Regions from separate parts of the Streptomyces qianjiangensis genome, predicted to be linked through region 3. Evidence: riboswitches for the same ligand, from Rfam matches in the RefSeq annotation. Region 3 holds a riboswitch; each other region holds the start of a gene.

Region 1 (10,087 bases), 1.3 Mb from region 3:
AACGCGGATAACGCGAACGAGGTGCGCCGCCTCGCCCGCGCCCAGGAACGCGACCTGCGCACCTGGCTGTACAAACCCGAGGGCACCGGCAAGGACGAGGCCGACGAACCGGACAGCCTCGCCGACGCGGTCCGGCGCAACGCCGCCGAGGTGGAGGACAAGCACGGCGTCCCGATCGAGGTCGTCGTGGTCGGCGACTGCCCCCTCGACGAGCGGATCGCCGCACAGATGCAGGCCGCGCGCGAGGCGATGGTGAACGCCGCCAAGTACGGTGGCGAGGGCGGCGCCGTGCAGGTCTACGCCGAAGTCGAGGGCAGGACGGTCTTCGTGTCCGTCCGTGACCGCGGTCCGGGCTTCGATCTCGATTCGATACCCGCCGACCGCATGGGCGTCAGAGAATCGATCATCGGCCGCATGGAACGCAACGGCGGTACGGCACGGCTGCGGTCGGCGCCGGACGGCGGCACGGAGGTCGAGCTGGAGATGGAGAGGGCGGAGAAGACGTCATGAGCGACGCGACCGAGGCGAACGGCACGGCGGGAGCTGCGGAGGGCGGCGGCGCGGCGGCCGGGCGTCGCGTCCGGGTGGTCCTCGTCGACGACCACCGGATGTTCCGTACGGGCGTCCAGGCCGAGATCGGCCAGACCGAGCAGACCGGCGTCGAGGTCGTCGGCGAGGCCGCGGACGTCGACCAGGCCGTCACGGTGATCACCGCGACCCGGCCCGAGGTGGTGCTCCTCGACGTCCATCTCCCGGGCGGCGGCGGTGTCGAAGTGCTGCGCCGTTGCGCCTCGTTGATGGCCGACACCGAGCGGCCGGTCCGCTTCCTCGCACTGTCCGTGTCGGACGCGGCGGAGGACGTGATCGGTGTGATCCGCGGCGGCGCCCGGGGCTATGTCACCAAGACGATCACCGGCACGGACCTGGTCGACTCCGTCTTCCGTGTCCAGGAGGGCGACGCCGTCTTCTCCCCGCGACTGGCCGGCTTCGTCCTCGATGCCTTCGCCTCCACGGACGCCCCGCCGGTCGACGAGGACCTGGACCGCCTCACCCAGCGGGAGCGGGAGGTGCTGCGGCTGATCGCCCGCGGCTACGCGTACAAGGAGATCGCCAAGCAGCTCTTCATCTCGGTGAAGACGGTCGAGTCCCATGTCTCGGCGGTCCTGAGGAAACTCCAGCTGTCCAACCGGCACGAACTGACCCGGTGGGCGACGGCACGTCGGCTGGTGTGACCATCCGGTAGGCGCGCCTACGATCACACCGTTACGCTGTGCCCGACAGGAGGAGGGCTGCGGGCCGATCAGAGCGAACCAGGAACGGGTGCCGAACGACTCCTGGCCCAGATCTCGCGGCCGGCCGGGACCTCTGCGTGCCGGTACGCGTTCGTCATCAGCTCGCTCAGTAGGAGTTCCGCCGTGTCCGTCACGTCCTGCGGGAGGCCCCAGGACGTCGCCTGTTCGCGGAACAGAGCGCGTGCTCTGCCCACGCTTCGGGCGTGACGCGGCAGGCGCCACTCGATGTCCTTCGGGGCCGCCGTCGTGGGCAGTGGGGGCCACGGGGTGTGCATGCGCCGTTCATCCTTGCATTGATGTTTTGACGTTTGGCGGGATCACGGTCCCGGGTCGCACGTAGCCTCACGAGTAACGGCGGGGGTACGGCTGGTGGTTGTACCCGTCGTGGATTCGGCGGAGGTGTGCGTGTCGACCGAGGTGAACTCCCAGCCGCCGATCGCGTGGCGGTACTGCGGCAGCCAGATCAAGATGTGGCGTGCGGAGGCCGGGATCGGTCGTGAGGCGCTGGCCAAGGAGGTCGGTTACGACTACGAGTACGTCAAGTCGACGGAGAACGGCCACCGTCGGCCAACTCTGCGGCTTCTGCAGATCGCTGACCAGGTGTGCGGGGCGGGCGGGAAGCTCGTCGCGGCCCAGGAGTACCTGAAACCGGAGCCGTTCCCGGCGCGGTCGCAGGAGTTCATGGCGATTGAGGCCGAGGCCATCAGCTTCTCCTGCTACGAGCCGCTGCTCATTCCGGGCTTGTTGCAGACGGAGGAGTACGCGCGAGCCCGTGCCCGGCATGGCGCGCCCCCGCCGTCTCATGCCGGAGTGCACCGAGTGCGGGGTCCCGGGCCGCCCCGCGGCCTTCGTCGGCGGCCTGTGCCGGGGCTGCCGTACCGTCACACAGGACGCCCACGCTCCCTCGACAGCCACCACACACGCAACGAAGCTCGGCGTGGAGATGAACCGCCACACCGCCGTCACCCTCGCTCGCGACGCCCTCGCCGCCCGTCCCCGCGACCGTCGACAACCAGCCAAATTCTGTCCCGTCGGATTCCCGCGGCCGTAGCTCCCCACAGGCTCGTGTCACCCCCACCCCACACATCGCAGAATGGGGAACGGCCGACGGTCATACAGCCGTTGGCCGAGGGGTGGCGCGGGGCACGGGGAGGGGCGCGGACATGACGCGGGGCACCGCCGAGCGGGACGAGATGGAACAGCCGATCATCGACCAGCTGAAGGCGATGGGATGGCGGCACGCCCATGGAACCGACCTCAGCAAGGTGGACCCCGCCGGGGACGAACGGGCGTACAGCGATCTGCTCCTGTTGAAGCGCCTGCGCTCCGCCGTCCGGCGCGTCAACCGGGTGCCCGGTGGCGGGGGTTCCTGGATGACGGACGCGGACGGACGCCGCCATCGACGACCTGCGCCGTACAGCCCGTAACGTGGCCACCACCTCGCTCGTCACGGTCAACGGCGAAGTGACCAGTCGGCTGATCAAGGGAACGCCGGTCACCGGCGACGAGGAGCACCACCACGGCTCGACCGTGCACGCCCAGTTCATCGACTGGAACCTGGAAATTCCCGGCTCACCTGGTCGACTACGTCATCGCCCATGAACTCGCTCACATCAGGATCTCCGGGCACGGAGCGGACTACTGGGCCCTTCTCCGACAGGCCATTTCAGAGTGCGAGGAACGCAAGGAGGAACTGGACGATCTCGGACGCCGACTGTGGCTCGGCGAGGTCCGTGAAAGGCGCTGATGCCCGCCGCGGCCGACCCCGTTGTTCCACACGTCACGCCTTCTCTCTGACGCCTCCTCACACCACCCGCGTCGCCCCCGCGAACGGCATCTCGTCGATCGGGGCCAGGCGTACGGGCGCCGACGGGTTCGGGGCGTGGATCATCTGGCCGTTGCCGACGTAGATGCCTACGTGGCTGATGCCGGAGTAGAAGAAGACCAGGTCGCCGGGCCGGAGTTCGGAGCGGGAGACCCGTCGGCCCGCGTTGATCTGGGCGTAGGTGGTGCGGGGGAGGGAGATGCCGGCGGAGCGGTAGGCGGCCTGGGCGAGGCCCGAGCAGTCGAAGGCGTCGGGGCCGGTCGCGCCCCAGACGTAAGGGCTGCCCAGCTTCTGGTAGGCGTACGAGACGGCCGCCGCGGCGCGGGAGTCGGGGGCCGCGGCGGAGCCGAGGGCGGTCAGGGCGTCCCGTGGGTCCGAGGCCGACCTCGAGGCGTGGCCCGTGGCAGCCGCCGTGTCCGTGACTCGCGCCCGCTCCTGCGGGGTGAGCCGGGACAGCAGCTCTCTCGCCTCGCCGAGCTTCCCGGTGACCGTCTTCTTCTGCCGCTTCAGCTCGGCCTGCCGTGACCTGAGCGACACCAGCTCGACACGGGCGGCGCCGCGCAGCTGCTCGATCTCCCGGAGCTGCTTGCGCACCCGGGTCACTGTCTGGGACTGCCGGTCGCCCGCCCGCTCGGCCAGCGCCGTGCCCTCCAGATACCGGTCGGGATTGCCGGAGAGCATCAGCTGCACCGTGGGATCGAGCCCACCGCTGCGGTACTGCGCCGCCGCGACGGTACCCAGCGCGTCCCGCGCCGAGTTGAGCTTCTGCTCCTTGCGGGCCGCCTCGTCCCGCAGCGACTTCAGCCGCCGCTGCGCCGAATCCGCCTTCTCCTTCGCGCCGTTGTACTTCTCGGTGGCGGCCTCCGCCTCCTGGTACAGCTTGTCGACCTTCGCCTTGACCTGGGCCGGTGTCAGCTGCGGCTCGGCGTGCCCGATCCCCTCGAAGCCCGTTGCCGTGGCCGCGCCCGCCAGGGCGATGGTCACGGCCGTGCGGGCGGTGCTGCCGCCCAGCGAGCGCTGTCGGGGCCTTCGGTGCACTGCCACCTCGACCGTCACGTCCTTCCGTACGACCTGGCCGGCTACGCGTCCGGCGGCGGCCCGCACGGGGGGAGCGGGCCACCGCCGGACCCTTCTCGGCGGAGGCGGCCGGCTGCCGCCCCTGGTCCGGACGGCGGTGGGGAGCCGGTCACCTGGTGGAGGACGCTAAACCTGACCGTGTCGGCTCGGTGACGTCATGTATGGAAGTGCCCGCATCGGGCTTAGCGGTGACCGTATGTGACCGTCATGGGGGTTCGGAGCCGTCGTCTTCACGCAGCGCGATGACCGAAGCGGTGGTTCCGTGGCGCACGGGGGCGGTGGGGTGCTATGAGGCACATATATGCGGGGGCATTAGGCTCCCGCCTCATGCACATACTCATCCATCTCTTCGTCGGCCTGCACATCATCGGCATCGCCGCGCTCCTCGGCGGCTTCCTCACCCAGATGAAGGCGATGGGCAAGGGCACCGCCCGCTTCGTCCCCGCAATGCTGCACGGTGCGCTGACCATGCTGGCCACCGGCGTGATCCTGGTCGGCCTCCACCAGGCCGAGGGCCACGACATCAACGTCGTCAAGATCGGCGCGAAGCTGGCCCTGCTGATCGTGATCCTCGGGCTCGTCTATGTGAAGCGGGACGAGGAGACGGCGGACAAGCGCCTGTTCGGGCTGGTGGGCCTGCTGACCATGACGAACATCTTCATCGCCGTGCTGTGGACGTGACCGGGCTCAGCGCGCGGCCCTGAGCCCGGCGCCGGCCGACCGGACCGCACCGGCGGCGACCGCGAGCCAGACGGCCACGGAGATCCACACCAGCCCCCGTCCGAGCCCTTCCAGCCACGGGATGCCGAGGGCGGCCGCGACCGACAGCGCCGCCGTCGCCGTCATCCCCATCGGGAACACCGTCGACCAGCGGCGCACGTCGAAGCGCAGCCGAGGGCGCACCACCTCGGAGGTCAGCAGTACGACGTAACAGGTCAGATCGAGGACGACCAGGGCGATGACCGTATCGCGCAGGACGCCGAGGTTGTCGTCGTCCCACAGGTACAGCCGCGCGCTGTCGGCGGAGATCAGCTTCGCGGCGGCCAGCGCCGAGATCGCGAGCGCGCCGCCCGCGATCCACTGGTCCCCGGGCCCCTCGATCACCTGCCGCACGTCGAACCGGGCCAGGGCGAACCCGTAGAGCACGAGCCCCAGCCAGAACAGCACGAGCGCCGCGTGCGCGAGCCATGCCGTCGCCTCGGCCGCGGCGAGCGTGGCGCCGAGCACGGCGAGCCCCTGCGTGGCCACGCAGCACAGGAACACCGTGCCCGGCATGCGCCGGTGCAGGTGCCGTACGACGAGCAGGAGCAGCGCCGGCCAGAGCACCGCGCACAGGGCGAGCAGCGCTTCGGCCAGGCCCTGCCGGCCCAGTGCGGAGAGACGGGTGCCCAGCACCGCGGTCGCGGCGACGGCGGTGAGCGCGCCCGGTGTCCGCGCCTCGGCCACCCAGCGTCTGCGCTGCCACAGCAGCCCCACGGCGAAGTCCGCGGCCAGCGCCAGCCAGGCGACCGAAGCCATCGCAAGGGCGATCAGGGACAGGGCCTCGTACCCCGCCAGTTGCAGTCCGACCGACACGATGCCGGTCGCCATCACGGCGGCCCCGGCCGTCGGCGGGCGCCGCTTCCACCAGGCGCGCAGGGGTGAGGAGGCGGGCATGGGCCCGATGCTAAAGAGCCGTGCGCGCCTTGCGAGCGGGGCACGCGCGCGCGTGCCGGGAAAAACGCGCGGGTGCGGGACACGTGGGTGGGGGACAGGGGCGCGTGCGTGCGCGGTCGCGGTTCACCACGGCTGCGGCGCTCGCGTCACCACGGCCGCGGTGCTCGCGCCCCTGCCCCACCGATCTCTCTCACGCCGGCCGTACCACGCTGTGGATGATCGACGCGCCGCCGTAGTAGATCGACTCCTCGCGGACGTAGGCGCCGGGCTTCGGGGCGTGGATCATCATGCCGTTGCCGATGTAGATGCCGACGTGGCTGATGTCGTCGTAGAAGAAGATCAGGTCGCCGGGCTCGGCGTTGGTGAGCGAGACCGTGGTGCCCACGTTGACCTGGTCCCAGGTGGTACGCGGAAGGCTGACGCCCGCGGCCCGCCAGGCAGCCGAGGTGAGGCCGGAGCAGTCGTAGGAGTCGGGGCCGGTGGCGCCCCAGACGTACGGCTTGCCGATCTGGGCGCGGGCGAAGGCGATCGCCTTCGCGGCCTTGGTGGCGTACGAGGAGTCCGAGGACGAGCCGGTCGACCCCGTCGAGGTGGACGAGCCCGAGGAGCCCGAAGAACTGGACGAGCTCGACGAGCTCGAGGCGGCGGCCTTCTTCGCCGCCTCCTCGGCCGCCTGCTTCTTCGCGAGCTCCTCGGCTGCCTGCTTCTTGGCGAGCGCCGCGGCCTGGCGTGCGGCCTCCTCCTGCTTCTGCTTCTCGATCGCGGCGAGCCGGGCCTTCTCCTGTGCCGTCAGCGTGGACAGCAGCTCGCGAGCCGAGGAGAGCTTCTTCTGGACGGTGGCCTTGGCGGTCTTCAGCTCGTTCTGCGACTCGGTCAGCGTCTGGAGGCTCTTGGCGGCCTCCTGCCGCTTCTTCATGGTCGCCGACTGCTGGGTGACGTAGTCGTCGACCGCGCCCTTCTGCCACGAGGTCATCCGGCCCATCAGCTGGGTCTGGTCGAAGTAGTCCTGCGGGGAGTTCGAGAGCAGGAAGGTGGCGGTGTCGGGCGCGGCGGTCCCGGTGCGGTACTGGGCGGCGGCGAACGTACCCAGTTCCTCACGCGCCTTGTTGAGCTTGTCCGTGCGCCGCGCCACGTCGTCCAGCAGGGTGTCGACGGTCTTGCGCTGCTTGCCGGACTTCTCCTTGGCCGCGTTGTACTTCTCGGTCGCCGACTCCGCCTGGCGGTACAGGTCGTCGACCTTCTTCTCGACCTCCTCGATGCTCGGCTTGTCGCCGCCGGGGGAGGGCGTGGCGTTGGCGGTCTGGGAGAGCAGGGCCACGGAGGTGAGCGCGGCGGTGGCGATGGCGGGGGTGCGTATGCCTGCTACTAGGGAACTCGCGGGGCGCGACTTGCGGTGCGACGCCAAGGGAGGCGACTCCTTCCATGTTCCGCCTACCGAGTTAGCTGTCGGGTTCGGGCGGGTGGTTCGGAAGGGTTGCCCTACGGCCGCTTCTCCGGGGGGAGGTTCGGCCGATTCACCCCAAGGTCGGTTGGGTCCCCGGCTCCAGGTGCCGTGGCGGGCACACCGGACTCGGCGGAGGCCGCGCGGCCCGGCGACGTTCGCCGGTGGGGGTCGTACGGCCCGCCCGAGACGGTAGCCAACTGGTGTGGCCCGTGTGAAGGTTGATGGGCGATATGCCCGATACATTTTCGTGACCTGATGCAGAATTCCGCCCGTGTGACAGCATGCCTGCGGAGCGTGAGACAGTTGTCCGGCTCATGCATCGGGAAGATCCCCGCGAGATCCCCCGCGCGCGGGGCCGGTCCCGTTTCCGGGGCGGCGGTCGTTTGTCGGTGGGGCGCCCTAGACTCGGAGAGCGATGAGCAGCCTCTTTGACGACAGCTTCCTGGCGGACCTCCAGACCCCTCACGGGCGCGAGGAGGAGCCTCCGCCGCCGCCCGAGGACGATCACGCTCCGGAGTCGGTTCCGGACGATCTGTTCGGTGGGAAGTTCGACGTGCCGCCGGACCGGGACAACTACTACCGCGACGGCGCCCCGCGCCCGGTGATCGACGCCGCGGCGCTGCTGGAGGGGCTGAACGAGAACCAGCGCGCGGCCGTCGTCCACGCCGGTTCCCCGCTGCTCATCGTGGCCGGCGCCGGATCCGGCAAGACCCGTGTGCTCACGCACCGCATCGCCCACCTGCTGGCCGAGCGGAGCGTGCACCCGGGCCAGATCCTCGCGATCACCTTCACCAACAAGGCCGCGGGCGAGATGAAGGAGCGCGTCGAGCACCTCGTCGGCCCGCGCGCGAAGGCGATGTGGGTGATGACCTTCCACAGCGCGTGTGTGCGCATCCTGCGCCGCGAGAGCAAGAAGCTCGGCTTCACGTCGTCGTTCTCGATCTACGACGCCGCCGACAGCAAGCGTCTGATGGCCCTGGTCTGCCGCGACCTGGAGCTCGATCCCAAGCGCTTCCCGCCGAAGGCCTTCAGCGCCAAGATCTCGAACCTGAAGAACGAGCTGGTCGACGAGGAGGACTTCGCCGCACAGGCCGCCGACGGCTTCGAGAAGACCCTCGCCCAGGCCTACGCGATGTACCAGTCGCGGCTGCGCGAGGCGAACGCCCTCGACTTCGACGACCTGATCATGACGACGGTCAACCTGCTGCGCGCCTTCCCGGACGTCGCCGAGCACTACCGCCGCCGCTTCCGCCATGTCCTCGTCGACGAGTACCAGGACACCAACCACGCCCAGTACGCCCTCGTGCGCGAGCTCGTCGGCACCGCCGGGCACCCGGTGGACGTACCGCCCGGCGAGTACGACCTCCAGCCCGCCGAGCTGTGCGTCGTGGGTGACGCCGACCAGTCCATCTACGCCTTCCGCGGCGCGACGATCCGCAACATCCTCCAGTTCGAGGAGGACTACCCGGACGCGACGACGATCCTCCTGGAGCAGAACTACCGCTCCACCCAGACGATCCTCTCCGCCGCCAACGCGGTCATCGAGCGCAACGAGTCCCGCCGCCCCAAGAACCTGTGGACCAACGCGGGCGCGGGCGCGCACATCACCGGCTATGTCGCCGACACCGAGCACGACGAGGCGCAGTTCGTCGCCGACGAGATAGACCGCCTCACGGACGCGGGCGAGGCGAAGGCGGGCGACGTCGCCGTCTTCTACCGCACCAACGCGCAGTCCCGTGTCTTCGAAGAGGTCTTCATCCGCGTCGGCCTGCCCTACAAGGTCGTCGGCGGCGTCCGCTTCTACGAGCGTAAGGAGGTCCGGGACGTCCTGGCCTACCTGCGCGTCCTGGCCAACCCGGAGGACTCCGTGCCGCTGCGCCGGATCCTCAACGTCCCCAAGCGCGGTATCGGCGAGCGTGCCGAGGCGATGATCGACGCCCTCGCCCAGCGCGAGAAGATCAGCTTCCCGCAGGCGCTGCGCCGGGTCGACGAGGCGTACGGCATGGCGGCGCGCTCGACGAACGCCGTCAAGCGGTTCAACGTGCTGATGGAGGACCTCCGCACGATCGTCGAGTCCGGCGCGGGACCGGCCACGGTCCTCGAGGCGATCCTCGAACGCACCGGCTATCTCGCCGAACTGCAGACCTCCACCGACCCGCAGGACGAGACCCGCATCGAGAACCTCCAGGAACTCGCGGCCGTGGCCCTGGAGTTCGAACAGGAACGCGCGGAGGGCGAGCAGAGTACCCTGGCCGACTTCCTGGAGCAGGTGGCGCTGGTCGCCGACTCGGACCAGATCCCCGACGAGGACGAGGAGGGCTCGGGGGTCATCACCCTGATGACCCTGCACACCGCCAAGGGCCTGGAGTTCCCGGTCGTCTTCCTCACCGGCATGGAGGACGGCGTCTTCCCGCACATGCGCGCCCTCGGCCAGACCAAGGAGCTGGAGGAGGAGCGGCGCCTGGCGTACGTCGGCATCACCCGCGCGCGGGAGCGGCTGTATCTCACGCGGTCCTCGCTGCGCAGCGCCTGGGGACAGCCGTCGTACAACCCGCCCTCCCGTTTCCTGGAGGAGATCCCGCCCGCCCATGTGCAGTGGAAGCGGACGGGAGCGGCGGCGCCGGTCTCCTCCGGACCCGCTTCCGGTGTGGCGGCCTCGCTGTCCTCGTCCCGCTCGCGCTCGTCGGCGTCGGGCGCGTCCGGGTTCGCCACGAAGCGGGTCTCGTCGAAGCCGGTGGTGTCCCTGGCCGTCGGGGACCGGGTCACCCACGACCAGTTCGGACTCGGCACGGT
Region 2 (10,087 bases), 1.5 Mb from region 3:
CGACGCGGCGGGCATCCGCCGGCTGGTGACCGACGAGGACATCATCCCGGTCGAGACCTTCATCTCCTACGGCGAGTGGTTCCAGCGCACTCTCCTGCCCGAACTGGAGCGGGTGCGGGTGCTCTCCGTGGACCGTGGGACGGGCGGTGGCTTCCAACTCGAGCTGGACTCGGGGGAGTCGTTCGCGGCCCGCGCGGTCGTGGTCGCGACCGGACTGTCCGGCCTGGCCCACTTCCCGGCGGAGCTGGCGAAGGCGGCGGCGGACGGACCCGCCCCCACGGGCCCGGTGTCCCACAGCTCGCAGCATCACGACCTCAGCCCCTTCAAGGGCAAGGAGCTGATCGTCATCGGCGCGGGCCAGTCCGCGCTGGAGACGGCCGCCCTGGCGGCGGAGGCGGGCGCACAGGTGCGGGTGGTCGCCTGCGGCCACGGCACGGTCGCCTTCGGCGCCCCGCCCTGGAAGCAGCCGAAGCTGCGCCCGGAGTCCCCCTTCGGCCGGGCCTGGTCCCTGTGGGCCCTCAGCTACTACCCCCACCCCTACCGCTATCTCCCGGCGCAGGCCCGCCACTATCTGGTCCGCCGGGTCCTCGGCCCGCTCGGCGCGTGGTGGCTGCGTGACCGCTTCGAGGGCAAGGTGCAGGTCGAGGAGGTCGAGCGGGTGGTCGGCGCGGACGTCTCCGACGGCAGCCCGGTCCTCACGGTCCGCACCCATGCCGGCGCCACCCGCGGGCTCACCGCCGACCATGTCATCGCGGCCACCGGCTACCGCGTGGACATCGCGGCCATGGACTTCCTCGGCCATGAGCTCCGCAGTCGGCTCGCGGTCAGCCGCGGCACCCCCAAGCTCGGTGCCGGCTTTGTCTCCTCTGTCCCCGGCCTCTACTTCACCGGCCTGCCGGCCGCCGGGTCCTACGGCCCGGTGATGCGCTTCGTCTGCGGCACCGAGTTCGCCTCCCCACGGCTGGCGAAGCACCTGGCGGCGGCCCACGGCTGAGCGCGGCGGCGGACGGCAGCGGCGGACGGCAGGGACGGCCGGCTACCCCTCCCCGGCCGTCCGCTGCCACGCCAGGAACTCCTCGATCAGCTCTGGGGGGTTGGCCGCCTCGGTGGCCTCGATCTCCCATTCGGGGCAGTCCATGTCGAAGACGACGACGGGCAGCGGACGGCCGAAGAGCCGCTCGATGTCCCCGCTTTCGTGCAGATGGCGGGCCAGATCGATACAGGCGTCGGCGAAGTGCAGGCCGAGCAGATCGCGCTTGGCCTCGATGTCGCCCGCTTCGTCGTCGTCCCGGTCCCCCTCGTCGTCGTCCCGGTCACCGTCGAACCACAGGCCGAGTTCCTTGACCTCCTCGACGTACAGCGGTGCGCCGACCGGGTCCTCGGGGACGTTGCCGAGCATCTCGAATCCGTCCAGGAGCCAGCACGCGTAGTGCCAGCGGGCCTCACCGGGGTCCCCGTGGCGCTTCTCCAGCTCGCACTGGGTCTCGGTGTTGTAGCCGATGGCCACATAGGGGTGGCGCTCGTCGTAGTCGATGCGCCAGATACGGAAGGAGAGGGCGTAGATCTCGGGCCTCGACTCCTCGGGAAAGCGCGCGAGAACGGCGGGCGCCGCCTCGCGCAGATACCTCCGGAAGACGTCCCGCCGGTCCGTCACCACATCCGCCCCCGTTTCCTCGGCTCCCTCGGCGCGGTGACAGCAACCTAACGCGCACCACTGACGACGGGCGGTGGCAGCATCTCCGCGCGGACCCCGTGGGGTTGAGAACAACGGCTGGGACAGGGATGAGTCGCGGCGGCATGTTGTCCGTATTCTCTGATCATGGCCGCTCCCCCCGCTTATTCACTCGTCGCCACCGATCTGGACGGGACGCTGCTCCGCGGCGACGACACCCTCTCCGACCGCTCCCGCGCGGCGCTCGCGCGGACGGTGGGGGCCGGTGCGCAGCACCTCGTGGTGACGGGGCGCCCGGCGCCGAGAGTACGGCCGCTGCTCGATGAACTCGGCAGCAGGGGGCTCGCGGTGTGCGGACAGGGCGCGCAGTTGTACGACGCCGGCGCGGACCGTCTGCTGTGGTCGGTCACCCTGGACCCGGAGTTGGCCGAGACCGCGCTCGGCAAGATCGAGGCCGAGGTGGGTCAGGTGTACGCGGCCGTCGACCAGGACGGGGTGGACGGGCTCACGCTCATCGAGCCGGGGTATCTGATGCCGCACCCCACCCTGCCCGCCGTACGGGTCCAGCGGCGCGACGATCTGTGGTGCGAACCCATCAGCAAGGTCCTGCTCCGCCATCACGCGCTGTCCGACGACGAGTTGGCGGCGACTGCCCGTGATGTCGTGGGTTCGCTGGCGACGGTCACCATGTCCGGGCCGGGGACCGTCGAACTCCAGCCGTGCGGCATCACGAAGGCGACCGGTCTGGCGCTGGCCGCCGAACACCTGGGGCTGAGCGCCCGGCGGGCCATCGCCTTCGGGGACATGCCCAACGACATCCCGATGTTCGACTGGGCCGCCCGCGGTGTGGCGATGGCCAACGCCCATCCCGAACTCAAGGCGGTGGCCGACGAGATCACCTTGTCGAACGAGGACGACGGCATCGCCGTCGTCCTCGAAAGACTCTTCGCGTAGCTCTCCCGTTTCGGGGGGGCCGCCGGTACTCCCCGAAACGTCCGTCAGTACGCGCCGAAGACGTTGTCCATCGAGCCGTACCGCGCGGCCGCGTAGTTGCAGGCGGCGGTGATGTTGGCGACCGGGTCGTAGATGTCGAACGACGTCCCGACCACGTGGTACGCGTTGAACGTCGGGTCGATGACCTGGAGCAGGCCCTTGGACGGGATGCCCTTGGCCGCGTTGGAGTCCCACAGGTTGATGGCCCGCGGGTTGCCCGACGACTCACGCATGATGTTGCGGTAGATGCCGTTGTACGAGCCCGGAATGTGCCGTTCCTTCATGATGGCGAGGGACTCACGGATCCAGCCGTCGAGGTTGTTCGGGTAGCCGGCCAGGGTCGTCTCGGCCGTGGCGGCCGCGGCGGGCGTGGCGGCGGGGGCGGCCGAGGCCGTGGTCGCGCCGATGAGCGGGAGGGCGAGCACCGCGGCGCCGGTGCCGACGACGGCGAGCTTGCGGACGAGGCGGTTGGTGCGGCGGGGCTGAGCGGCAGCGAACATGGGGGACTTCCTCTCCGTCGCCTGCGAGGTGAGCTGTCGGGTTCGGGCGGGGAGGTGCCCGGCCGTGCCGCCCTGAGGCTGCGCGACTTCACCCCGAGCCGTTCCGTGCGACGTGTGTCGTCCGGTCCGGCGGTCTACCTGGGTCCCCCGCTCCTGCCTACGCGAATGAGTTCGTCGATGGGTTACGTCGGGCGGCGGCAGGATTCGGCGTTCCGCCTGACTGGCCCGGAAGCTATGCGAGAGCACATGTCGGGAACAAGTACCTGATTCACAGAACGCACCGATTGACCTTGGTGTGAGGCGTATGGGGCACTTGATCCTTTGCGGTTGCACAGCCTCAACTGGCCGGTGGGAAAAGGGCAAACGGGTGTTTGGGTGGATGTGAGCCGACATGAGGTGGCGTGACCCAACTCACGGAATAACATTCACGGCAAATCAGACATGCAGGTCACAGGGGGTTCACGGGGCTCCGCCGGACGCGCTTCTCCCACGTCCGGTGGAAGACCACCTCGCCGCCCTCCGCGCAGATCACCTCGTCGGAGACGAGGAAGTGTTCCGCGTCACAGGTGATGTCCGACCGGGTCCTGACCGTCGTGTCCCAGGCCGACTCCGGACGGTGCAGCCGGATCGACCACTCCGAGTGGGTGCGGGCCGACAGGGGGTCCTTCTCGGTGATCGTGTACGTCTCCCGCGCGTCCTCGGTGCACTCCAGTCCGTCGGGGTACTGCCGCGTGCCGCCGTGGCGCGGGTCGACCTCCAGACGCCACTCGCCCTTCGCCAGGTCCCGCACCACCAGCCGCTCGGGGCGCGGTTCGTCGAGCGTGGGCGGGAAACTGCTGCCCAGCGGCTCCGCCTGCTCCGGCTCCTCGAAGGTGATCGTCGGGTCCGGCGTCCGTTCGCGCACCGGCAGTTCGAGCGAACTGCCCGCCGGGTCCAGGGTGAAGCCCGCCGCCGAGTCCGGCTCGGGCCAGAGCCAGGGCCAGTACACGGAGGAGACGGCGAGGCGGATGCGATGGCCGGGCGGGAAGACATGGCCGATGCCGCTCAGCTCGAAGGTCACGTCCTGCGTGGTGCCCGGCGTCCAGGGCACCGACCGGTCGTCGCCGTGGCGCGCGGACAGGTTGAGCGCGCCCCGGGCGACCAGCGTCGAGGCGCCGTCCGGGGCGACGTCGCAGATCCGTGCGACGACCTGGCCGCGCGGCACCCGGGAGGTCAGCCGCAGCCGCACCCCGGGCCGCCCCAGCACCCAGGTCTCCTCCGTCACCGCGAACTCGAAGCAGACCGAACGGGCGTCCTCCTCCCGCTGGTCGGGCGGCAGGTCGGCGTCGTTCCCGATCGGGACGAGGCGGCCGGCGTCGATGCCGGTGTGCATCGGGGACCGCACGAGAACGGGGGCGCCCCGGAGCCGGTGCGTGATGCTCGTCACGTGGGGTGAGGGCCACTGCGGCTCGCCGACCCAGCGGCCGGAAAGGGTGTCGTAGGTCGTGGCCGGCGGACGGGAGTCGAGGACGTACGCGCGCAGGAGCGGCCGGTCCAGGGGGTCCGCCGGGGCGGAGGCGCCGTCGGACGGGCTGCCGTCCTTGAGCCAGCGGTCCCACCAGCGCAGGGTCTCCTGGAGGAAGCCGATCGCCGGGCCGGGCGGCCGGTCGCGGTCGGGGTACTCGTGCGGCCAGGGGCCGACGATGCCGCGGACGCGGTCGCGCGGGAGGTGTTCGACCAGACGGAGCACCGTGTCGTGGTACGGGTCGTGCCAGCCGCCCACCGCCAGTACGGCGGCCCTGATCGCGCCGTAGTCCTCACGGACCGAGGCCCGGTGCCAGTAGTCGTCGCGGGTCGGGTGCGCGAGCCAGGTGTGGGCGAGGGGGCCGACGGCCTCGAGGCGCTCCAGCCACATGTCCCGCCAGGCCTCACCGGCGTACCGGGGGTCGGGCGGCCGGCACGCGAAGGCGAGCAGCGCGGCCGACCGGGCGTGCGTGCCGGCCGCGAGAACGGAACCTCCCAGGCGGTGCACGTCGTTGTCGTAGTGGTCGTCCGTGGAGCACACCGTGACGACCGCCTTGAGCGGCTCGGGCGCGAGGGCTGCGACACGGAGGGAGTCGAAGCCGCCCCCGGACACGCCGAACAGGCCCACGCCGCCGTCGCACCAGGGCTGCGCGGCCAGCCAGTTCACCACCTCGGCCCCGTCGGCCGCCGTCGTCCCCGAGTAGCCGTCCGCCGGCCGGCCCTCGCTGTTCCCGTGCCCGCGGACGTCGACCCGGACGGAGGCGTAGCCATGGCCCGAGTACCAGGGGTGGCGCTGGGCGTCGCGGGGCGCGGTGCAGTCGGTCAGGCGGTACGGGAGGTACTCCAGGAGCGCCGGAACGGGTTCGTCCGTCAGGGGCCGCCATACGCGCGCGTACAGCCGTGTCCCGTCGGGCAGGGGGACGCGGATGTCGTCGTGCGTGGTCTCGTAGGGGAAGGACGTACGGATGTGCATGGGGGCGACCCCGTGGCGCTGGCGGACCGGGTACATGCGGGTATATAGGGACAAGCAATGTCACATCATGGTGAGTCGATAAAAAACAATCCATATCGACTGATCAAAAACATACCGGTCGTGGTCCGATACCGCCTGGGCTGTAACGGTGGGCGCTAGCGGTGATCGAAACCTGACCGGATACGCTGACTTGAGTGATGGCAGCGACCTATCGACAAACCGTGTAATCGCCAGCAGACACCAGCAGACAGGAGACCCCTCGTGACCGTCGTCGGGCCGTTCGGGCTGAGCGTGCGGGACCAGGCTCTGGAAGCCGATGTCCAGGCCGGATTGGCGGCTGTCGAGGAAGGCTTGCTCGAAGCCACCAAGAGTGAGGTCCCGTTCATCACGGAGGCCGCCCAGCACCTGGTGCGGGCGGGCGGGAAGCGGTTCCGGCCGCTGCTCGTGATGCTCGCGGCCCAGTTCGGTGACCCGTACGCGCCGGGTGTCGTGCCCTCGGCCGTGGTCGTCGAGCTGACGCACCTCGCCACGCTGTACCACGACGACGTGATGGACGAGGCCGCGGTGCGCCGCGGTGTCGACAGTGCCAACACCCGTTGGGGCAACTCGGTCGCCGTCCTCACGGGTGACTTCCTGTTCGCCCGTGCCTCGCAGATCCTCGCCGACCTCGGTCCCGAGGCCGTGCGGGTCCAGGCCCTCGCGTTCGAGCGGCTCGTCACCGGCCAGATCCTGGAGACGGCGGGGCCCTCGGACGGCCGGGACCCGGTCGAGCACTACCTGGACGTGCTGGGCGGCAAGACGGGCTCGCTGGTGGCGGTGTCGTGCCGGTTCGGGGCGATGATGTCGGGGGCCGACGAGACGGTCGTCGATGTGCTGACCCAGTACGGCGAGCGGCTCGGTGTCGCCTTCCAGCTGGCGGACGACGTGCTCGACATCGCGTCCGACTCGCGCGAGTCCGGGAAGACGCCGGGCACCGATCTGCGCGAGGGCATCCCGACCCTTCCGGTGCTGCGGCTGCGGGAGCGGGCGGCGCGGCTGGGGCTGGCCGAGGACATCGCGCTGTGCGAGCTCCTCGACTCCGACCTGACCGACGACGCGCGCCACGCCGAGGCGCTGGCCGCCCTCCGTGACCATCCGGCGCTGGAGCACGCCCGGCGCGACACCGTGCGCTACGCGGAGGACGCACGGGCCGCCCTGGCCCCGCTGCCGGAGTGCGACGCCAAGGCCGCGCTGCTGGAGCTGTGCGACGCGGTGGTGCACCGGGCCGGGTAGTTCCCGCCGAACGGCATGACGCACGTCACATTTGTGGACTGAGTCCAATCTAAGATTGCTTCCGTACCTATGCCCAGAAGCTGACGCAGGGGGCGTCAGCCGCATACGGGGAGAAAACAGAATCATGGGTATGAACGGAGCGTTCTTCGCGCGCCGCAAGGGCCTCGTCGCCACCGCCGTCGCTATCGCCGCGTCCGCCGGTGTCGCCGCCGCGGCGATCCCGGCCTCCGCCACCGAGAGCCACACCGGCAAGGAGACGACCATCCTCGCCGCGAGCCTCCGGGGCGCCAACGAGGTGCCGGTCGAAGGCGGCCCCGCCGTGGGCGACAAGGCCGGCGCGGCGCTGGAATTCATCGAGCTCAAGGGGGACAAGGTGTCCGTCGCCGTGGCCTGGCGCGGCACCGGCAGGCCCACCGAGCTCCACATCCACCAGGGCGCCAAGGGCACCAACGGCGGCGTCAGGATCGACTTCGGGAAGCTGCTCGACAAGGCTCCCGAGGGGCGGTACGGCAAGGCTCCCAAGGGCCGGCACAGCCTCACCGGCACCGTCACGGTGAACGACCCCGCCCTGCTCAAGAAGCTCACCGAGGACCCCGGTTCCTTCTACGCCAATCTCCACACCGCGAAGTTCCCGGGCGGGGCCGTCCGCGGACAGCTCCACAAGGTCACCACCACGACCGACTTCCGGCACGTTCTCGGCAGCTTCCAGGCCTCCGTCGTCAAGGGCAGGCAGATCTACGAGTGCAAGGCGGCCGAGGGCGGCGGGTACGCCTTCGGGCAGCGTGACGTCGACGCCCGGCTCGGCGGGCACATCCGGCACTCCTTCGTGAAGCCCAACTCCGGCACCCCGCAGTGGATCGCGCCGGACGGGAGCGCCGTCACGGGTGCCCTGATCACCAAGACACCCAACGGCGACGGCAACATCCCCGAGCTCGACCTCAGGGCCACCCGGTCCGGCAAGCACCACGGGCTGCTCGCCGGCACCGGCGAGATCCTGCGGCTGAACACCGTCGGCGGGCTCGCCCCGGCCGGCTCCTGCACACCGGGCGAGATCGTCGGTGTGCCCTACCAGGCGGACTACGTGTTCGTGCGCACGCACTGAGCCGACGGCGGCGTCTCCCACGCGACCGACCCCTACGGGTCGGGGGAGGCGCCGCCTTCCTGTGTCATACCCCAGGCGTACACGGAGTTGAGCCCGCGGGGTGACGCTTCCGCACGGCCGATTTGGTCAACTGGGAACCACGGAAATCACCACTCCTCACCGATTCGGGTGAGAATGGCGGCTCAGGGTGGGACAGAGTGCGAGGACGGCCGCCGCCGACGACGGAGGTAAGGCACACATGGCACCGTACGAATCCGACGGCACCACGGGCGCGACGCAGGTCGACGACCTGCGCTCGGGGCGTCGCAAGGCCGCCCGGTACGTCGTACCGGTCGCGGTGGTGGGGGTGGCGGCGGCGACCATCGGGCTGGTCCCGGCGCTCGCCGACTCCGGTGACCCCGATCTGCCGAAGATCACCGCGCAGCAGCTCATCGAGAAGATCGCCAAGTCGGACGTGCAGCAGATGTCCGGCACGGTGAAGGTCAGCACGGACCTCGGGCTCCCCGACCTGGGCGGCCTGGAGAGCGGTCTGCTCTCCGGCGCGGGCCCGTCGGGTGACGGTTCGTCCGCCGACCCGACGTCCAAGCTGACCGAACTCGTCAGCGGCACGCACACCCTGCGCGTCGCCGCGGACGGCCCGGACCGGCAGAAGCTCTCGCTGATCGAGAGCGCCGCCGAGTACAGCCTCATCCACAACGGCAAGGACGTGTGGGGCTACGACAGCAAGTCCAATGAGGTGTACCACGGCAAGGCCGACGAGCAGGGCAAGGACAAGGGGAGCGAACCGCCCGCCACGCCCAAGGACTTCGCCGACGAGGCCCTCAAGTCGGTGGACGACACCACGTCGGTGACCGTCGACGGCACCGCGCAGGTGGCCGGCCGGGACGCCTACAAGCTGCTCATCAAGCCCAAGCAGTCCGGCACCACCGTCGGCGCGATCAGCATCGCCGTCGACGCGAAGACCGGGATGCCGCTGAAGTTCACCCTCACCCCGAACAGCGGCGGCGCTGCCGTCGTCGACGCGGGCTTCACCCAGGTCAGCTTCGCCAAGCCGGCCGCCTCGACCTTCGACTTCACCCCGCCCAAGGGCGCGAAGGTCACCGAGGAGGACCAGGCGTCGAAGGCGCCCGGGAAGGGTTCTTTGAAGCCGGGCGACGACTTCGGCAAGGGGGCCGAGGGCTTCAAGGGGGGCGACGGCTTCAAGGGTGCCGAGGGCTTCGACGTCCTCGGCAAGGGCTGGAACTCCATCGCCACCTTCGACACCGGCAGCAAGGGCGGCGTACCGTCCGGCTCCGCCGCCGGCGGCGGCGACCTGGGCGGCTTCCTCGGCTCGCTCGGCGACCAGGTGCACGGCAAGTTCGGCAAGGGCACGGTCTTCTCCACCCGCCTGATCAACGCCCTGATCACGGACGACGGCAAGGTCTACGTCGGTGCGGTGACCAAGGACGCCCTGGTCCGGGCGGCGAACACGGCGAAGTAAGTACCCTGCGGGTACGACGAATCGAGGGAGCCGATGGACGAACCGTCCGCCACGGAGCGGGAGACCGAGGCGGGGGACGCGGAACCGTGCGTCATCCACACCCGCGGCCTCACCAAGCGCTACCGCGGCGGACAGCTCGCCGTGGACGGTCTCGACCTGACCGTCCCGGCGGGCAGCGTCTTCGGCTTCCTCGGTCCGAACGGCTCCGGCAAGACCACCACCATCCGCATGCTGATGGGGCTCATCGAGCCCACCTCCGGCACCGCGCGGGTACTCGGGCGTCCCATGCCCCGGTCCGCACGCGCCGTGCTGCCGCACGTCGGCGCGCTCATCGAGGGGCCCGCCCTGTACGGCTTCCTCTCCGGCCGGGACAACCTCCTGCGGTACGACGCCGCCGACCCGACCGCCGACCCGCGCACCCGGCGCACCCGCGTCGCCGCCGCACTGGACCGGGTGGGCCTGACGGCCGCCGCAGGCAAGAAGGCGAAGGCGTACTCCCTGGGCATGAAGCAGCGCCTGGGACTCGCGGCCGCGCTTCTCCAGCCCCGCAGACTCCTCGTCCTGGACGAGCCGACCAATGGGCTCGACCCCC
Region 3 (10,087 bases):
GTGGTCGGCGACATCGACCCGCAGCAGACCCTGGCCTGGATCGAGAAGTACTTCGGCTCGATCCCCTCGCACGACGGCAAGCCCGAGCCCCGCGACGGCTCGCTGCCGGAGGTCATCGGCGAGCAGCTGCGCGAGGTCGTCGTGGAGGAGGTCCCGGCCCGCGCGCTGATGGCCGCCTACCGGCTCCCGCAGGACGGCACGCGCGCGTCGGACGCCGCCGACCTGGCGCTCACCGTCCTGGGCGGCGGCGAGTCCTCCCGCCTGTACAACCGGCTCGTGCGCCGCGACCGTACGGCCGTGGCGGCCGGGTTCGGTCTGCTGCGGCTGGCCGGGGCGCCCTCGCTGGGCTGGCTGGACGTGAAGACCTCCGGTGACGTCGAGGTGCCGGTCATCGAGACCGCCATCGACGAGGAGCTCGCCCGCTTCGCTCAGGAGGGTCCCACCCCCGAGGAAATGGAGCGCGCCCAGGCCCAGTTGGAGCGCGAGTGGCTGGACCGGCTCGGCACGGTCGCGGGCCGCGCCGACGAGTTGTGCAGGTTCGCGGTCCTGTTCGGCGACCCGCAGCTCGCCCTGACCGCCGTCCAGCGCGTCCTGGAGGTGACGCCGCAGGAGGTCCAGGAGGTGGCCAAGGCCCGCCTGCGCCCGGACAACCGCGCGGTGCTCGTCTACGAGCCGCTCTCCGCCGAGTCCGCGGAGCACACCCAGGACGAGGACTTCCCCGAGGACCCGGAGTCGGAAGCCACCGTGGAAGCGTCCACCGCCGACCAGAACGAGGACGAGGAGGCGGCCAAGTGACCGAGCTCGCCGCGATGGAGTTCCACCCCCAGCCCCGTGCGGGCGAGGCGAAGCCGTGGGCCTTCCCGGCCCCCGAGCGTGGCGCGCTGGAGAACGGCCTGACCGTTCTGCGCTGCCAGCGCCCCGGCCAGCAGGTCGTCGCCGTCGAGGTGCTGCTGGACGCGCCGCTGGACGCCGAGCCGGCCGGTTTCGACGGCGTCGCCACGATCATGGCGCGCGCCTTCTCCGAAGGCACCGACAAGCACTCCGCCGAGGAGTTCGCCGCCGAGCTGGAGCGCTGCGGCGCGACCCTGGACGCGCACGCCGACCACCCGGGCGTCCGGCTGAGCCTGGAGGTCCCCGTCTCCCGCCTCGGCAAGGCGCTGGGCCTGCTCGCCGACGCCCTCAGGGCACCCGCGTTCGACGAGAGCGAGGTGGAGCGGCTGGTGCGCAACCGCCTCGACGAGATCCCGCACGAGCTGGCGAACCCCTCCCGCCGTGCCGCCAAGGAGCTCTCGAAGGAGCTGTTCCCGGCGACCGCGCGCATGTCGCGCCCGCGCCAGGGCACCGAGGAGACGGTCGAGAAGATCGACGCGGCGGCCGTCCGCGGCTTCTACGACCGGCACGTGCGGCCCGCCACGGCCACCGCCGTGGTCGTCGGCGACCTCACCGGCATCGACCTGGACGCGCTGCTCGGCGAGACCCTGGGCGCCTGGAGCGGCTCCTCGGCGCAGCCGCGGCCCGTGCCGCCGGTGACCGCCGACGACACCGGCCGGGTCGTCATCGTGGATCGACCCGGAGCCGTCCAGACGCAGCTGCTCATCGGCCGGGTCGGCGCGGACCGGCACGACCGCGTGTGGGCCGCCCAGGTGCTCGGCACGTACTGCCTCGGCGGCACCCTCACCTCCCGTCTGGACCGCGTCCTGCGCGAGGAGAAGGGCTACACCTACGGTGTGCGCTCGTTCGGGCAGGTCCTCAGGTCCGCCCCGGACGGCACGGGTGCCTCGATGCTCGCCATCAGTGGCTCGGTGGACACCCCGAACACCGGTCCCGCGCTGCAGGACCTGTGGGCGGTGCTGCGCAAGCTCGCCGAGGAGGGCCTCACCGACGCCGAGCGCGACGTCGCCGTGCAGAACCTCGTGGGGGTCGCGCCGCTGAAGTACGAGACCGCGGCAGCCGTGGCGAGCACGCTGGCCGACCAGGTCGAGCAGTATCTGCCGGACGACTACCAGGCGACGCTGTACCGGCAGCTCGCCGCCACCGGCACCGTGGAGGCCACCGCCGCGGCGGTCAACGCCTTCCCGGTGGACCGTCTGGTGACGGTCCTGGTGGGCGACGCCGCCCAGATCAAGGAGCCGGTCGAGGCTCTCGGCATCGGCGAAGTCACCGTCGTCTCCGCCGAGTAGGGGCACGCGCGCGTGGGTCCTGCGCGTGGGGTCCTGACGGCCGACGGGCCGTCAGGACCCCACGGACCTTTCCCCAAGATGTCCGAATTGGGGTGGAGGTTGCCTGTCTGCCCTGTGGGATGCGCTACAAAAACAGTGATCGGTTTGGGGATCGAAAGACCGCCCGCATAGCGTCGTCCAGGCTGTTCGTCGGGCAGTGCGCCGCACCCGCGGCACCGGACAGTCATCGCCGAGTCCCCGTACGGCGCGAGCCAGGGGAGCCGGGGACCCACGCAGTCCCTGGGGTGAATCGGACACCCGCGCGTGCCGCGAGGGGGTCCGTAGGAGACCTTCCTGCTCCGAACCCGTCAGCTAACCCGGTAGGCGAGAGGGAAGGAAAGGACCAGCCACTACATGGCGTTCACGCGCGCCACCGGGAAGCACCGCCGTCCCGGCCGGATGCATCGCACCACCGCCCGCGCGGCGGGCGTCGCGGCCCTCACCACCACCGGTGCCATCGGCACCCTCGCGGCCTCCCCGGCCCTCGCCGCCGAGCCCGCCCCCGCGGACACCGGTCTCACGCCGGTCATCACCATGGGCGACTCGGTCGCCGAGCAGATCGACGCCCAGGCCGCGGCCCAGGAGCAGGCCGCCGAGCAGAAGGCGGCCGAGGAGGCCGCGCGCAAGAAGGCCGTCGCGCTGGCGGAGAAGGAGCGCGAGGCCAAGGCGCGCGCCGCCCGCGAGGCCGAGCGCAAGCGGCTCAACGCCTTCGTGACACCGATCGCGAACTCGTATGTCTCCACCGGCTACAAGACCGGCGGATCCCTGTGGTCCTCCGGCTCCCACACCGGCATCGACTTCCACGCTTCCAGCGGCACCAGCGTGCACGCGGTGGGCTCCGGCACGGTCGTGTCGACCGGCTGGGGCGGATCGTACGGCAACCAGATCGTGATCCGGATGGCGGACGGCATGTACACCCAGTACGGCCATCTGTCGTCCATCGGCGTCTCCGTGGGCCAGAAGGTCCTGCCCGGCCAGCAGATAGGCCTCTCCGGCGCGACCGGCAACGTCACCGGGCCGCACCTCCACTTCGAGGCCCGGACGACCCCGGAGTACGGCTCGGACGTCGACCCCCTCGCCTACCTCCGCAAGCACGGCGTGAACGTCTGACGGCACGGCGCACCGCTTCCCGAAGCCCCGGCTCCCCGAGCCGGGGCTTTCGCCGTTTCGGCCGCCTGGCTGTCCAAAAAATATCCATGGATTCCGGCACGCCATCGGAAATTCCCGTTGATTGCAATAGAGTCACGGAACACACGTCAAGCGGCGACGTTTCACGGGGATTAAAGCGGAGGTCGGTCATGCGTATTCCGGCGAGCTCGGTATGCACGGCGATCAGGGACGACATCGTCGCCGGTGTCTACGAGCGCGGCGGCCGGCTCACCGAGGAACTCCTCGCGCGCCGCTACGGCGTCTCGCGCGTCCCCGTCCGCGAGGCACTGCGCACCCTGGAGGCCGAGGGCTTCGTGGTGACCCGGCGGCACGCGGGCGCGTGCGTCGCCGAACCGACCGAGCAGGAGGCCGCCGATCTGCTGGAGATGCGCATGCTGCTGGAGCCGCTCGGCGCCTCCCGGGCCGCGCAGCGGCGCACCGAGGCCCATCTCAAGGTGTTGCGCGGCCTGGTGAGGCTGGGCCAGGAGCGAGCCAGGCGGGGCAACAGCGAGGATCTGCGCTCCCTGGGCGGCTGGTTCCACGAGACGCTCGCGCAGGCCTGCGGCAGTCACGCGCTGACCTCGATGCTGACCCAGCTGCGGCACAAGATCGCCTGGATGTACACGGTGGAGGCGCCCGCCGACCCGGTGGAGTCCTGGACGGAGCACGGCGCCATCGTGGACGCGGTGGCGCGCGGCGACGGCGAGCGCGCGCGGGCGATCACGGCACTGCACACCGAGCGCGCGACATCCGCGCACCGATTGCGCTTTCCCGGCGGCGGGGACCGTTCGGACCGTGTGAGGACTTCGCAACATGCCGTAAACATGTCGGGCCTGCGGCATTAACACGAGCGCCGTATACAAAGAAGGGTATTCGGCGGAGGTGTATTTCCGCTGCCCTGATTTCTGTGCGTGCTGCCCTGATTTCCGTGCGTCCGGAATTTCCGTGCGAATACGGCGAAGCCGCGCCGCCCGAAAGGGCAGACGCGGCTCCGGCGTTCGGCGCGGTGGCTCAGACGGTCTCGGGCAGTTCCTCGAGGCCCTCGGCGACGAGCTTCGCGAGACGGTCGAGGGCGGCGTCCGCGCCCTCGGCGTCGGAAGCGAGAACGATCTCCTCGCCGCCCTGGGCGCCCAGCCCGAGGACGGCCAGCATGGAGGCCGCGTTGACGGGGTTGCCGTCGGCCTTGGCGATCGTCACGGGGATGCCGGAGGCCGTGGCGGCCCGGACGAAGATGGAGGCGGGGCGGGCATGGAGGCCCTCGGCCCAGCCGACGTTGACGCGGCGCTCAGCCATGTGATGCTGCCCTTCACTGTTTCAGGGTTGTCTAGACCAGTTTCCCATATCGTGAAGCATGCCCGGAGCGGGCCTGTGCTCCGCTCCGGAGATGACGTCGGACCTCGGCCTCGATCCGACTTCCGTCCTCCACAGACTGCCTCGCGCCGTTGTCCGACGCGAGCCGTACTCTGGGGCCCATGCAGACCTCGGCGGGCCGGCAGGACCGGCACGAGTACCCCACTCACTGGGAGGCGGACGTAGTGCTGCGCGACGGGGGTACCGCGCGCATCAGGCCCATCACCGTTGATGACGCCGACCGCCTGGTCAGTTTCTACGAGCAGGTCTCGGACGAGTCGAAGTACTACCGCTTCTTCGCGCCGTACCCACGACTGTCCGCCAAGGACGTCCACCGCTTCACGCACCACGACTTTGTGGACAGGGTGGGACTCGCGGCCACCATCGGCGGCGAGTTCATCGCAACCGTACGCTATGACCGCATTGGTGCCGGCGGCATGCCCGCCTCCGCCCCCGCCGACGAGGCCGAGGTCGCCTTCCTCGTGCAGGACGCGCACCAGGGGCGCGGAGTCGCCTCCGCCCTCCTCGAACACATCGCGGCCGTCGCGCGCGAGCGCGGCATCCGCCGGTTCGCCGCCGAGGTGCTGCCCGCCAACTCCAAGATGATCAAGGTGTTCACGGACGCCGGCTACACCCAGAAACGCAGCTTCGAGGACGGCGTCGTACGCCTGGAATTCGACCTCGAACCCACGAACCGCTCGCTCGCCGTGCAGCGCGCGCGGGAGCAGCGCGCGGAGGCGCGGTCCGTACGGCGGCTCCTCGCGCCCGGCTCCGTCGCGGTCGTCGGCGTCGGACGCACGCCGGGCGGGGTGGGCCGCGGCGTCCTCGGCAACATCCGGGACGCCGGGTTCACCGGCCGCCTGCACGCCGTGAACAAGGCCTTCCCGGACGAGTTGAAGGAGATCGACGGCGTGCCCGCCCACCGCTCGGTGCGGGACATCGACGGCCCCGTCGACCTCGCGGTCGTCGCCGTACCGGCCGAGCGCGTGCCCGAGGTGGTCGCCGAGTGCGGGGAACACGGCGTGCAGGGGCTCGTCGTACTCTCCGCCGGATACGCGGAGAGCGGACCCGAGGGCCGTGAGCGGCAGCGTGAACTCGTCCGGCACGCGCGCGCGTACGGCATGCGCATCATCGGGCCCAACGCCTTCGGGATCATCAACACCTCCGAGGAGGTGCGGCTCAACGCGTCCCTGGCACCGGAGCTGCCCCGCCCCGGCCGGATCGGGCTCTTCGCCCAGTCCGGGGCGATCGGCATCGCGCTGCTGTCCCGGCTGCACCGGCGCGGCGGCGGGGTCACCGGGGTCACGGGCGTGTCCACCTTCGTCGCGTCCGGCAACCGCGCCGACGTCTCCGGCAACGACGTCATCCAGTACTGGTACGACGACCCCGACACCGACGTCGTCCTCATGTACCTGGAATCCATCGGCAACCCGCGCAAGTTCACCCGCCTCGCCCGGCGGACGGCCGCCGCCAAGCCGCTGGTCGTGGTGCAGGGGGCCGGGTCCGCTCCACAGGGCCATGCGGTCCGGGCCACGCAGTTGTCGCACGAGACCGTCTCCGCGCTGCTGCGGCAGGCCGGGGTGATCCGGGTCGGCACGATCACCGAACTGGTCGACGCGGGGCTGCTGCTCGCCCGGCAGCCCCTGCCCGGCGGGCCGCGGGTGGCGATCCTGGGGAACTCCGAGTCCCTGGGACAGCTGACGTACGACGCGTGCCTCTCCGAGGGGCTGCGGCCGCAGCGACCCCTGGACCTGACGACGGGCGCCACCGCGGAGGACTTCCGGCGGGCCCTGTCCCAGGCGCTGGCCGATGACTCGTGCGACGCGGTGGTCGTCACGGCCATCCCGGCCATCGGGGAGGGGTCACCCGGGGACGCGGAGCTGGCCGAGGCACTGCGGTCCGCCGCCGCTGCCGCGCCTTCCAAACCGGCGCTCGTCGTGCACGTGGAGCTCGGCGGGCTCGCGGAGGCGCTGTCGGCCGCGGCCAGTACGGCACCGAACCGCCCCACGGAACGCACGCCCGGCGCGGGAGCGGCACAGCCGTCCCCCGGCGCCGCACCGGTTCCGGCGGACGCCGCCCCGGACGGCTCCCGCCTGATCCCCGCCTACCCCGCCGCGGAGCGGGCCGCCCGGGCCCTCGCCGAAGCCGTGAAGTACGCGCAGTGGCGCCGCGAGACCGCCGATCCGGGCCGGGTCCCCGAGTACGACGACATCGACGAGAAGGGCGCCGCGGAGCTGATCGGCGGGCTGCTCGAGCGCGGACAGGGACTCACGCTCGGCTCGGAGGACACCTGCGAGCTGCTCGGGAAGTACGGCATCCACGTCCGCCGCGCACTGCCCGCCCCCACCCCCGACACCGCCGCCGAGGCCGCCCGGACCCTCGGCTACCCGGTCGCCCTCAAGGCCACCGCCCCCCATCTGCGCCACCGCGCCGACCTGGGCGGCGTCCGGCTCGATCTGGCGGACGAGGAGCAACTGCGACGGGCGTACGCCGAGTTGACAGAGCTGTTCGGGAAGCCGGAGGGGCTGCGGCCGGTCGTACAGGCGATGGCACCCCGGGGCGTCGACACCGTCGTACGGGCCGTGATCGACCCGGCGGCCGGGGCCGTGCTGTCCTTCGGGCTCGCCGGAGCCGCCTCCCAGCTGCTCGGCGACATGGCCCACCGGCTGGTCCCGGTCACCGACCGGGAGGCGACCTCGCTGGTGCGGTCGATCAGGACCGCGCCGCTGCTGTTCGGCTGGCGCGGGTCGACCCCGGTCGACACACCCGCCCTGGAGGAGCTGCTGCTGCGCGTCTCCCGACTGGTCGACGACCACCCGGAGGTCGTCGCCGTGACCCTGGAGCCGGTCGTCGTCGCCCCGCACGGGGTGAGCGTCCTCGGCGCCACCCTGCGGCTCGCGCCGCCGCCCGCCCGTGACGACCTCGGCCCGCGCACGCTGCCGGCCTACTGAGCGGGGAGGGGGTACCGCATGGAGATCGCCGGACGGGAGCTGCCCGACGGCAGCTGGTGGGACTGGGAAGTGATCGTCTGGGACGCCGGGCAGCTGCGCCTGGCCGCCGGTCACGACCTCACCTACCACCACGGCCTGGAGCTGGTCTTCGTCGCCCCGGCCCTCGTGTCCTGTCCGCTCGGCTTCCAGGACCCCGTCTTCCGCCCGCCCACCACCGAGGAGACGGCACGTCTCGTGCGGACGCTCGGCGAAACACCGCCCCTGGTGGTCGCGTTCGAAGCGGACGCCGACGGCAGTGAGCCCGTCACCTGCCTGATCGCCGCGGAACGGCTCGACATCCGGCCCGGGCTCGTCCTCCGGCACCCGCGCGCGGGTGCCCATGCCGCCCCGGCCGCCCACGACTGGCCCGGACCCCCCTTGCCCACGGATTAGGATGGACGTCATGGCCAAGACCAGTACGACGACCCAGGGGCTGCGCGCGGCGATCGAGCGCAGCGGCTACTACCCGGCCCTCGTGGCCGAGGCGGTGGAGGCCGCTGTGGGCGGCGAGCCCATCCGGTCGTACCTGGTCCACCAGGAGACGACGTTCGACCAGAACGAGGTGCGGCGGCATGTGACCGTCCTCGTCCTCACCGGCAACCGCTTCATCGTCAGCCACACCGACGAGCAGGCCGCCGACAGCACCTCCCCGACGCCGTACGCCACGACGTCCACGGAGTCCGTGAAGCTCGGCCGGATCTCGTCCGTCGTGGTCAGCCGGGTGGTCGCCAACCCGGAGCAGTACGCGCCGGGCACGCTGCCCCGCGAGGTCGTGCTGACCATCGGCTGGGGTGCCGTCTCCCGCATCGACCTGGAGCCCGCCGCCTGCGGCGACCCCAACTGCGAGGCCGACCACGGCTACACGGGCAACTCGACGGCGGACGACCTGAGCCTGCGCGTCAGCGAGGCCGGGGACGGCCCGGAGACGGTGCGCCAGGCACTCACCTTCGCGCAGGCCGTCTCCGAAGCGACAGCGGACATCACAAGCTGATGGCCCACCCGTCTCCCCCCGCCGCCCATGATCGAGGGCGCTCCGCGCCCACACCTCCTGATTCCACCGCCTGGGACCACCCGGAACCCCTGGCCCTCGGCACCGCGCCGCTCCCCGAGTACGGCAGCGGCTCGCTCGCCGACCTCCTGCCCACCCTGGCCGCCGGTATGGCCGTACCGGGTATGACCGCCGGGATCCGGGAACTGACCGCGGCCGACCGCAACTGTGTCTTCCTGATCGACGGGCTCGGCTGGGAGCAGTTGCGGGCCCACCCGGACGAGGCCCCCTTCATGACCTCGCTGCTCGCGAGTTCACGCGGGGGTACGGGACGCCCGATCACCGCCGGCTACCCGGCGACCACCGCGACCTCGCTGGCCTCCGTCGGCACGGGCCTGCCGCCCGGCGCGCACGGCCTGCCCGGCTACTCGGCCCGGAACCCGCAGACCGGTGAGCTGATGAACCAGCTCCGCTGGCAGCCGTACACCGACCCGCGTGCCTGGCAGCCGTACCCCACCGTCTTCCAGCTGGCCCACGAGGCGGGCGTGCACGCCGCCCAGGTGTCGTCCCCCGCCTTCCAGAACACCCCGCTGACCAGGATCGCGCTCAGCGGCGGAGCGTTCCACGGACGGCTGACCGGCGAGGACCGCATGGACATCGCGGCCGAGCAACTGGCCGCCGCCGACCGCTCCCTGGTCTACACGTACTACGCCGAGCTGGACGGCGCCGGGCACCGCTACGGCGTCGCCTCCGACACCTGGCGTGGCCAGCTCATGTACGTCGACCGCCTCGTCCAGCGGCTGGCCGAGCAGCTCCCGCCGCGCACCGCGCTGTACGTCACCGCCGACCACGGCATGGTCGACGTGCCCTCGGACGAGCAGCACCGCATCGACTTCGACGAGGACTGGGAACTGCGCGCCGGGGTCGCCCTGCTGGGCGGCGAGGGCCGCGCCCGCCACGTCTACGCGCTGCCGGGCGCCGAGGACGACGTCCTCACCTGCTGGCGCGAGGTGCTCGGCGAGCAGTTCTGGGTGGCCTCGCGGGACGAGGCGATCGCGGCGGGCTGGTTCGGCCCCCGGATCGACGACCGGGTGTACGCACGGATCGGCGATGTGGTCGCGGCCGCGCACGACGACGTCCTGATCATCGCCTCCGAGCGGGAGCCGAAGGAGTCGGCGCTGATCGGCAACCACGGTTCGATGACCCCTGCCGAGCAGTTGGTGCCCCTGCTCGAAGTACGCTCCTGAAGCTCGAAGTTCGCTTTCGAAGCACCGCCCGCCGTCCCGCCCGTCGTCGCCCCGCCCGTCCTCGCCTCGCTGAAAGGTGCTCAACTCCCCATGCCCGAGCTGGTGTTCTTCTCCGGAACGATGGACTGCGGGAAGTCGACGCTG

The links. Region 3 has a riboswitch for cyclic di-AMP ahead of N8I87_RS30225 (M23 family metallopeptidase). Riboswitches for the same ligand answer to the same signal wherever they lie in the genome.
Positions count from the first base shown of each region.
Region 1: linked by a shared signal. The riboswitch ahead of N8I87_RS24530 (C40 family peptidase) and the one ahead of N8I87_RS30225 (M23 family metallopeptidase) in region 3 are both predicted to bind cyclic di-AMP.
Region 2: linked by a shared signal. The riboswitch ahead of N8I87_RS23465 (transglycosylase SLT domain-containing protein) and the one ahead of N8I87_RS30225 (M23 family metallopeptidase) in region 3 are both predicted to bind cyclic di-AMP.

Region 1 covers NZ_CP106798.1:5,283,403-5,293,489, forward strand. The annotation lists gene N8I87_RS24480 (ATP-binding protein) at 1-510, shown strand, start outside; gene N8I87_RS24485 (LuxR C-terminal-related transcriptional regulator) at 507-1,232, shown strand; gene N8I87_RS24490 (ATP-binding protein) at 1,301-1,567, opposite strand; gene N8I87_RS44445 (Scr1 family TA system antitoxin-like transcriptional regulator) at 1,710-2,459, shown strand; gene N8I87_RS24500 (hypothetical protein) at 2,456-2,719, shown strand; gene N8I87_RS24505 (hypothetical protein) at 2,721-2,894, shown strand; gene N8I87_RS24510 (hypothetical protein) at 2,905-3,039, shown strand; gene N8I87_RS24515 (C40 family peptidase) at 3,097-4,161, opposite strand; gene N8I87_RS24520 (hypothetical protein) at 4,522-4,875, shown strand; gene N8I87_RS24525 (tellurite resistance/C4-dicarboxylate transporter family protein) at 4,882-5,850, opposite strand; gene N8I87_RS24530 (C40 family peptidase) at 6,041-7,255, opposite strand; cyclic di-AMP (ydaO/yuaA leader) riboswitch at 7,264-7,436, opposite strand; gene pcrA (DNA helicase PcrA) at 7,710-10,087, shown strand, end outside.
Region 2 covers NZ_CP106798.1:5,073,557-5,083,643, forward strand. The annotation lists gene N8I87_RS23450 (FAD-dependent oxidoreductase) at 1-994, shown strand, start outside; gene N8I87_RS23455 (hypothetical protein) at 1,037-1,657, opposite strand; gene N8I87_RS23460 (HAD family hydrolase) at 1,820-2,626, shown strand; gene N8I87_RS23465 (transglycosylase SLT domain-containing protein) at 2,671-3,165, opposite strand; cyclic di-AMP (ydaO/yuaA leader) riboswitch at 3,171-3,352, opposite strand; gene N8I87_RS23470 (CocE/NonD family hydrolase) at 3,614-5,641, opposite strand; gene N8I87_RS23475 (polyprenyl synthetase family protein) at 5,903-6,913, shown strand; gene N8I87_RS23480 (CHRD domain-containing protein) at 7,038-8,015, shown strand; gene N8I87_RS23485 (LolA family protein) at 8,254-9,495, shown strand; gene N8I87_RS23490 (ABC transporter ATP-binding protein) at 9,529-10,087, shown strand, end outside.
Region 3 covers NZ_CP106798.1:6,538,288-6,548,374, forward strand. The annotation lists gene N8I87_RS30215 (M16 family metallopeptidase) at 1-795, shown strand, start outside; gene N8I87_RS30220 (M16 family metallopeptidase) at 792-2,180, shown strand; cyclic di-AMP (ydaO/yuaA leader) riboswitch at 2,398-2,561, shown strand; gene N8I87_RS30225 (M23 family metallopeptidase) at 2,574-3,329, shown strand; gene N8I87_RS30230 (GntR family transcriptional regulator) at 3,518-4,213, shown strand; gene N8I87_RS30235 (HPr family phosphocarrier protein) at 4,380-4,661, opposite strand; gene N8I87_RS30240 (bifunctional acetate--CoA ligase family protein/GNAT family N-acetyltransferase) at 4,841-7,669, shown strand; gene N8I87_RS30245 (hypothetical protein) at 7,688-8,101, shown strand; gene N8I87_RS30250 (DUF5998 family protein) at 8,103-8,699, shown strand; gene N8I87_RS30255 (alkaline phosphatase family protein) at 8,699-9,943, shown strand; gene N8I87_RS30260 (thymidine kinase) at 10,034-10,087, shown strand, end outside.